Regions from separate parts of the Brevibacillus sp. HB1.4B genome, predicted to be linked through region 3. Evidence: riboswitches for the same ligand, from Rfam matches in the RefSeq annotation. Region 3 holds a riboswitch; each other region holds the start of a gene.

Region 1 (2,203 bases), on a different contig from region 3:
GGACCAAGCCCCTCCGTCCCATACATCAAGGCCGGTCTCGCCAAGCTCGGTTATAAGCCGGAACAAGTCAAATACATCATCGTGACGCACATTCACTTGGATCATGCAGGAGGAGTAGGACTGTTTCTGAAGGATTGTCCGAACGCAAAGGTCGTTGTCCACCCGAAAGGTGCACGTCATCTCATAGATCCGAGCCGACTGATCGCAGGCGCGAGAGCGGTGTATCATGATGATTTTGATCGATTGTTTGATCCGATTGAGGCTGTTCTCGAGGAACGGATTTTGATTCGTGGGGACGGAGATACACTAAAGATCGGAGAGAATTGCGTATTGGAGTTTCTGGATTCGCCAGGGCATGCCAATCATCACTTCAGCATCTACGATCCAGTAAGCCGCGGCATGTTCACAGGTGATACGGCAGGTGTACTCTATCCACAGCTTAAAAAGGATGGCATACACCTCGTGCTGCCATCTACTTCGCCGAATCAGTTTGACCCGGATGCCATGTTAGCGTCTCTAAGCCGTTTTGAAGCGCACAAGCTGAGTCGCATTTACTTTGGTCATTTTGGGATGTCAGAGCAGGTAGATGACGTGTACCGCCAAATACGCGAGTGGCTCCCCGTGTTTGTGGCGGAAGGAAAGACAGCGCTTGTTGCTGGACAATCATACGATGAGCTGTCTCTTACGTTATTTGAACGAGTTTCGGATCATCTACAGTCACAAGGAATCAGCAGTGACCACGAAGTATTCGAAGTACTCAAGCTCGATTTACAAGTATGCTCCATGGGCATTCTCGATTATTTGGACAAACGAGGGAAATAGCCTGCCAAAAGCTTTACATTTGCCTGAACCTTTTGTTCAGGCGTTTTTCATTTTTAGCAGGCAAGAAAGTATTGGCTTATGTGTTTGTCATTCTTTTTTCATCCAAGGAATGCTATGATGTAGGATGAGTCATGGACTGTGACAATTTCAAACGTAACAGCAAATAGGTGCCTCGTCTTTTTAACGAAAAGATCGGGTGAAAAGGGAAGTCGGTGAAAATCCGACGCGGTCCCGCCACTGTAAATCGGCTCGTTCCTCAGCCGTAAGCCAGGAGACCTGCCTGTTTGTTTTAGTGCCTGTTGCCTTCGCGGAAAGGATCGGCCTATTTCAGGAAGCAGACCATCCTGTCTGTTTGCCCTGAGGTGCCGACCCTTTGATTTCCGAATGGAAGCAAGGGTCGATTTTTTTATTGGAAGGAACAGTCAATCAGACATGCAGAAAGGAAGTTCTACATATGAAACGTTCATTGCGATTCATGATCCCACTACTAGTTGCGGCTAGCCTCGCAGGTTGTGCGGGTAACGATAACAGCCAGCCAGCACCAGGGGGACAAACAAGCGCACCGCAGACAGCACCGCAAGAGAATGCGGTCGAGCAACCTGCAAAACAAACAACGTATCCATTGACCGTCAAGGATGCAACAGGAAAAGAAGTAACCTTTGCAAAAGCTCCTGAGCGAATCGTCTCTACATCACCTGCCGAGACAGAGATTTTGTTCGCATTAGGCTTGGAAGATCGGATCGTAGCTGTCTCAGACTATGATGATTATCCAGATGCGGCGAAGGCAAAACCGAAAATTGGCGGAGTCGTCAAACCAAATGAAGAAGCCATTCTCGCTCAAACGCCGGATATGGTCGTCGGTGGGATTTCGATGGAAAAGCCAGTGGCTGACAAGCTCAAATCTCTCGGAATGCCAGTCTATATTACCCATCCGACAAAGATGGATGACATCCTAAACAATGTTTTGGCGATGGGAGTTATCACGAACACACAGGAACAAGCCGAAAAAGTCGTCGCGCAAATGAAGAAAGACATCGCGTACGTTCAAGAAGCAGTGAAAAATGTAAAACCGGAAGAGAAGAAAAAGGTATACCTGGAATTTTCCCCAGGCTGGACAGTCGGAAAAGGTGAATTCATGGACGAACTCATCACCCTGGCTGGAGCAACAAACATTGCTTCCGACACCGAAGGGTGGAATCCGATCAGTGAAGAAAAGATTTTGCAAAACGATCCAGACGTCATTTTGTATGCGAGCGGAATTACCGATGAAAAGACGGGCATCAAGCTAGAGGATATGATCGCGAGTCGCAATGGCTGGGATAAAATGAAGGCGATCCGTGAAAAACAAATCTTTGGCATGGACCAAAATATTTTGTCTCGC
Region 2 (2,203 bases), on a different contig from region 3:
GCAATAAGCTACTGGACGGCTGCAACCACAGCTTTTCGAGTGGAACAATCTCGGAAATTTCTTTGACTAGTTCCCACTTCTCCTCAATCGATGCACGCCATATGTTTCGACCGTCGATGATTCCCGCTGCGAGAATCTTGTCTGCTGGAAACCCGTGTGTTTTGAGATTGGTCAGATTACGCTTCGCTCCGTGTACAAAATCAAGACCGATTCCTTTTACCGGTAAGAAAACTAGCTCCTCATACCAATCCACCGCTTCAAAATAAGTTTGCAGCATGCACTGGATATGCGGTAGTGCTTGACCGATTTGCGTATAGATACGTTTGATGATGGCGCGATCACGCACCGAGACATCCAGTACAAATGCAGGCTCATCGATTTGCACCCATTCCACGCCGTGTAGCTCCAACTCCCGGAGAACGTCTATGTAAAGCGGAACGAGTTGATCCACGATGGGCTCAAATTCGTTTTTCTCATATCCTTTGGACAATTTGACAAACGTATACGGACCTACAATGACAGGCTTTCCGATGATTCCAAACTTTTCTTTGGCCTCCAAATATGCCTGGAGAGGCTTGTTCTCCGTAATGACTGGTTGACGTTCACCGAACTCCGGGACGATATAATGGTAGTTCGTGTTAAACCATTTCGTCATTTCACTGGCGACAGCTTCCTTCGAACCGCGAGCCATGGCGAAGTATGTGGCTAACGAAACCGGGCCACCCTCGTATTCATAACGCTTGGGGACCATTCCAAACATCACAGCCATATCCAGCATGTGATCGTAGTACGTAAAGTCACCCACAGGGATCAGCTCGACCCCTTTTTCCTGCTGACTCAGTAGATGTTGTTGACGGATTTGTTCCATTTGCTGCTCCAAGCCCACCTCACCGATAGTGCCTGCCCAAAATGCTTCCAATGCCTTTTTCCACTCGCGGTTCTTCCCGATCCGTGGATATCCCAAATTGCTGCTTTTCATGAGCTTCCTCTCCATTCTTTATTCGATCTTGACTTGAATCCGCCCAATAAAAAAAGCATCTCCAACGATCAAAAAGAACGTTAGAAATGCCAAATAAGCACTGAGATCACAGCATCCTAACACCTCCCTATCTCCCGTAGGTTAAGCAGTGTCGTCGAAACAGGCAGGTCTCCTGACTTTGGGATCATCATCTGCACATGCCTTCCCAATCCGTTTGGATCAGTGGCTGAAAAATGTGCCGACTCCCCTCATACAGTGGCGGGACCGTGTCGGATTCTCACCGACTTCCCTTTTCATCCTTGGTCCATCTTGATGACCAAAGAACCTGTTTCCACTCTTATGAAATTGTCATGGTTCTGTGAAGTGCCCCCCATAAATTAGCAGGGCAGCATACTGTTCATACAGTAACACAGAATCCATTTTTTGTCATACTAAAATTTAAAATCATCATCGGTCAACGGCTCTACGTTTAGCGTACGGACATAGCCATTTCCTTTTTTCGAGAAGAAGTCATGCTGCTTCGTCTGCGTGCGAATGCCGTTCAGTACGATCGGGTTCACTTCTTCCTCTGGGAATAACGGGTCCAGCCCCAGATTCATCAATGCTTTGTTCGCGTTGTAACGCACGTACACATGAACCTCGTCAGCCAATCCGATTTCCGTATACAACGAAGTCGTATAGGCCTCTTCATTTTCTTGCAGCTCATGCAAAAGGGCATACAGCTCCTCTTTTGCTGCGGTCTGCTCGACCACACTCAGACCTTGATATACTTCTTGCGCAAGAACGCCGACATAGAGTCCGTGGATGCTCTCGTCGCGAACAATCAGGTCGATAATTTCCCCGCTGCTAGTCATCTTTCCTTGCCCCGCCAAATAGAGCGGATAGAAGAAGCCGCTGTAAAACAGATAGCTTTCCAGGAAGACAGAGGCTACCATCGCCATGTACAAGTCTTTCGGTTTCTCAATTTCTTGATAGCGTTTCGAGATGAGGGCCGCTTTCTTTTGCAGATGCGGATTGTTTTCCACCCACGAAAAAATACCGTCAATCTCTTCTGTCGATGCCAGCGTTGTAAAAATACTGCTGTACGATTTGGCATGGATTTGCTCCATCATGCCCATGAAGGCGAGAACCGCTTTTCTTTGCAGTCCATCGACATGCTCCATGATCTTCGGCATCCCTACTCCACCCTGGACCGTATCCAGCAAGGTGAGACCGCCCAATACT
Region 3 (2,203 bases):
CTTTTGCGTTGTAAGATAACAACCAGTTCCAAACAAGAACGGTCAACAGACCTTCACTGATTGCGAGCGGAACTTGCGTGAATGCAAAAATTCCTGCGAATTTGGCAAACGAGGCCAACACTCCACCAGATTCAGCTGGAAATGCGAGTGCCAGTTGAATCGAAGTCACCACATAGGTAGCGAGGTCAGCCAAGGCAGCCGCCGCAAAAACAGCCAGACGCTGGCTTCCGCGCACTTTCATGATCACCCGATAGATTCCGTATGCCACCAGTGGTCCTACTACTGCCATGGATACAGCATTTGCCCCTAGCGTAGTCAAACCTCCATGTGCCAAAAGCAAGGCTTGAAACAAGAGCACCATGCTCCCTAACACAGACATCGCAAAAGGCCCAAACATAATGGCGCCAAGGCCCGTTCCAGTCGGGTGAGAGCTGCTGCCTGTAACTGAAGGGATTTTCAGTGCAGATAAAACAAAGGCAAACGCTCCTGCAACACCAATAAGGAGCTTCATTTCGGGATGTTCTTTTACAATCTTGTTAATCGAGCGAATCCCAAGAATAAAAAATGGCAAGAAGACAGCCCACCAAAATAAGGCCCAGGATAATGGCAAATACCCTTCCATGATGTGCATCGCATGTCCTGTCTCTGGTTCATTGAGCAGGAAATACAGGACAAAGCCCGCGATCATCAAACAAGTAGATACGAGACGAGATCGATTCATGTTCCTTCCTCCTTCACTGACTTTCGTTCTTTTCCTACAAACAAAAAAATCCCATCCATCAATGGACGAGATGTGCACACAAAACAACAGACTGACATACAGCCTCATTGCCTCGTATTCACCGCTCCTTTCCGCGAAGGTTTTGTGGGTGTGGCTACTAGGTAGGTCTCCTGGCTTCCAGATCCATACGCTCTTTGTCCTTCCCCATACAAAAATGAGTGGTTTCCTTCTCAAAGAGAGCTCCCTGGTTACAGTGGCGGGACCGCTCGGGACTTTCACCCGATTCCCTGTTACCCTTTATGCGTCACATAAAGGCACCTAACGCCGATCATATGAAGTTGACAGACAATTCATGTTTGTCCCACATCATTATAACGGATCACTACATAAATCGGAAGAATATAAGCAAAAACGCATAAGCCGATGCCCCACTACAAACGGAGCCATCGACCTATGCGTACTTGTTCTATCTATTCTTTTGCGTCTACGCCAATTACTTCACTAATATGTTTAAAACCATCGCGCTGCATGAGCTTGAGTAGCTTTTTGTTAATTTGCTTGGCGATACCTGGGCCTTGATAAATCATCCCCGTATACACCTGAACGAGACTGGCTCCTGCTCGGATTTTCGCGTAGGCGTCTTCGCCGTTATAAATGCCCCCGACACCGATGATGGGTACCTTGTCTCCTACTTCTTGATAAATCTCCTTCACCCAAGCAGTGGAACGCTCCGTAAGAGGTCTTCCGCTCAAGCCGCCCGCTTCCTCGGCAAAACGATGTCCGGAAACCGCCTCGCGTGACAGTGTCGTATTGGTAGCGATAATTCCGGCAATGCCTTCTTCAACAGCAGCGTGAACAACATCGCGCATGTGCTCATCCGACATGTCTGGTGCTACTTTCAGCAAAATCGGCTTTTTCTTGATGGAACGTGCTTCCATTTCGGTTGCCTTTTCCCTTACTGCACGCACCAAATGACGCAAGCTCTCTGTCTCCTGCAAGTCACGCAGATTCGGGGTATTCGGAGAGCTGATGTTAATGACGAAATAGTGACCGTATGCATAGAGCATGTCCATACATTTGCTATAGTCGATGGCCGCCTCTTCATTCGGCGTTACTTTGTTTTTCCCAATGTTAATCCCAATTGGAACATCTGAGTATGCGTAATCGACCAAATGCTGGGAAGCCAAATACGCACCGTGATTGTTGAAGCCCATCCGGTTAATGACAGCTTGATGTTCCGGCAATCGGAACAAACGCGGCTTCGGATTGCCTGGCTGCCCCTGCGGTGTCAACGTCCCGATTTCCACAAACCCAAAACCAAGAGCACCCAACGCATGATAGACTTCCGCATTTTTATCAAAACCGGCTGCAAGTCCGACTGGATTCGGAAACGTCATTCCCCACAGCTTATTCTCCAACCGCTGGTCTTTTACCTGATAGATCATCTTCAGGATGCTTTTGCCTGGAGCAGAATCCTCCACC
Region 4 (2,203 bases), on a different contig from region 3:
GGTATCGACCGGGCTCATGCCTTGCTCGATTATTTGTGGTTACATCGACAAAACCCCGCCATAAATCGGCTCTTTCTGCGTTTTTTGTCCCCAAGTGCGCGTTCCGTATTCGAAATGCCACCATTCTTTCGGATAGTTGACGAATCCGGCAGCCGTCATCAAATGATAAAGCAGTCGGCGATTGTCTCGAATTTCGATGTCTTTTTGCTTAGACTGTGCCAGCTCTTCATAATAGCGAGTGGAAGCCAGTTCACTGAAATCATCGAAGACGGTCCCCATCTCCAGCCAGCCATCAGGCCCTGCGATAGTTAGATCCACTGCACCGCCGGATAGGTGAGGGGACGGTTTGGAGAGGTCTGTTGTTGGATAAGCGACGAATTTGCTCAATTCTTCCGTGAGGGCGGGTCCTTCCTGCCAGCCTTGTAATAGCAAGGCTTCACGGAAACGATCATACAAGGATGCCTGTACCTCAAATGAGCGCCAGCCGTCCAACACGACGAGCTTGTAGCCAACAGGCAGTTGCGCGGCTGCCGTGGCGAGCTTGTGTGCTGCCCCTTCTCGCAAAAAGGCTTCTGGCTGTGTTCCGGCATAGCCCTTGTGGTAGTAGGCTGGATAGACTGTGATTTGAGCTGAAAGGGAAGAGAGGGGAATCATCGGTTCGCCGCATTCCTTGATCGGCAGTGGGCTGGGCAGGACCATGTCTGGTATTTTTGGAATCGGAGGAAATAGCATGACTGCACACCACTTTCGATTGTTTTGCCAATAGGGTAACGAAAAACATCAGGCATGTAAACGGTCATTATCTTAAATTTTCTGCTAATAGTCACCAGCGACGAATCAGCAGCTTTTGCTTGAATCCTCGGTAGCTTTTGCTATTATTAAAGCAAGTGCTTGTCAACGAAACGAACGACATTTACATATGGAAGAGAAACAGGTCCTTGTTTTTGCGAAACCGATTCGCAGGAGCAAGGTTAAAAGGGAAGTTTGGTGAAAAGCCAACGCGGTCCCGCCACTGTAAGAGAGTAGCTGTTCTTCAAGGCATCATGCCATCCACTGCCCATTCGGGAGCGGGAAGGAGAAGAAGAGCGATGATCCTCGAGCCAGGAGACCTGCCTGTTTTTATGTTTACACTGATTTCCTTCGGGTCAAAGGAAGAGGTGAGGATTGTTGCTTTTCAGCTATCCGCGCTTTGTTTTTCCTTACGTACTGGGGGAAACAGAGCGCTTTTTTTATGCTTCGGAAAGTATTTGGAGGAAACAGCGGAGTAAAATACGTCACTTTTTGAGGTGGTCACGATGGAGAAAAACGATAAGAAGCGAGGATTGACCCTCGTTTACACAGGAGACGGCAAAGGAAAAACGACAGCAGCAGTCGGGTTGGCTGTGCGGGCGACAGGGCGCGGGAAAAAGGTGCTGATGGTTCAATTCATCAAGTCGCCAGAGCGTACATACGGAGAAAAGATTATTTTCGATAAATTGGGCATTGAAATTGTGCAAATGGGCGTCGGCTTCACATGGACGAAAACACCGGAGGAGCATCGTCAGGCATTGAAAGAAGCTTGGGCGTTTGCGAGCGAAAAGCTTTCTTCCGGAGCGTACGATGTCGTCATTTTGGATGAGCTAAATAATGCATTGGCGATTGACCGCTTCCCGATTGATGATGTGTTGCCATTGTCCGATGTGTTGGAAGCGATTCAAAATAGGCCAAGTCATATTCACCTCGTGATTACGGGACGGGCCGCAAAGCAGGAGATTTTGGACATCGCAGATTTGGTGACAGAGATGAAGCCAATCAAGCATTACTACGATGAAGGGATTCCAGCTGTGCTGGGGGTAGAGTTTTGACAAGCGCAGGTGTAATAGAGAAGTACGGTCATGGCGGAGACTTGCTGACCGCAGCGCAGCGCTTTGGTCGAGAGCCCGGGCAGTTTCTGGATTACAGTGCCAATATTAATCCGCTGGGGATGCCAGCAAGCGTTCGTGAGATGCTGCTGGATTCGCTGGCTGCTGTAGCGCATTACCCAGACCCTGGACATCGTGTGTTTCGGCGTGCGCTGGCGAAGCGGCTGCAAGTGCCGGAGGAATGGTTGCTGCCTGCCAATGGTGCAGCGGAGGCGATGGCACTGGCCATTCTCGGTCTTTCGCCGCAAACGGTTGGTGTGGTATATCCTTGCTTTTCGGAATACACGCAACTTTCCGAGCAG

What was found. Region 3 has a riboswitch for cobalamin ahead of HP398_RS13910 (energy-coupling factor ABC transporter permease). Riboswitches for the same ligand answer to the same signal wherever they lie in the genome.
Region 1: it holds a riboswitch for cobalamin, as region 3 does, so the genes downstream of both, HP398_RS07115 (ABC transporter substrate-binding protein) here and HP398_RS13910 (energy-coupling factor ABC transporter permease) in region 3, are expected to answer to the same signal.
Region 2: it holds a riboswitch for cobalamin, as region 3 does, so the genes downstream of both, metE (5-methyltetrahydropteroyltriglutamate--homocysteine S-methyltransferase) here and HP398_RS13910 (energy-coupling factor ABC transporter permease) in region 3, are expected to answer to the same signal.
Region 4: it holds a riboswitch for cobalamin, as region 3 does, so the genes downstream of both, cobO (cob(I)yrinic acid a,c-diamide adenosyltransferase) here and HP398_RS13910 (energy-coupling factor ABC transporter permease) in region 3, are expected to answer to the same signal.

The regions. Positions count from the first base shown of each region.
Region 1 covers NZ_JABSUT010000002.1:538,937-541,139, reverse strand. The annotation lists gene HP398_RS07120 (MBL fold metallo-hydrolase) at 1-822, shown strand, start outside; cobalamin riboswitch at 971-1,120, shown strand; gene HP398_RS07115 (ABC transporter substrate-binding protein) at 1,277-2,203, shown strand, end outside.
Region 2 covers NZ_JABSUT010000009.1:62,264-64,466, forward strand. The annotation lists gene metE (5-methyltetrahydropteroyltriglutamate--homocysteine S-methyltransferase) at 1-979, opposite strand, end outside; cobalamin riboswitch at 1,125-1,323, opposite strand; gene nrdF (class 1b ribonucleoside-diphosphate reductase subunit beta) at 1,411-2,203, opposite strand, start outside.
Region 3 covers NZ_JABSUT010000005.1:123,447-125,649, reverse strand. The annotation lists gene HP398_RS13910 (energy-coupling factor ABC transporter permease) at 1-721, opposite strand, end outside; cobalamin riboswitch at 865-1,058, opposite strand; gene HP398_RS13905 (quinone-dependent dihydroorotate dehydrogenase) at 1,192-2,203, opposite strand, start outside.
Region 4 covers NZ_JABSUT010000006.1:216,902-219,104, reverse strand. The annotation lists gene HP398_RS16740 (M15 family metallopeptidase) at 40-732, opposite strand; cobalamin riboswitch at 916-1,131, shown strand; gene cobO (cob(I)yrinic acid a,c-diamide adenosyltransferase) at 1,296-1,844, shown strand; gene cobD (threonine-phosphate decarboxylase CobD) at 1,841-2,203, shown strand, end outside.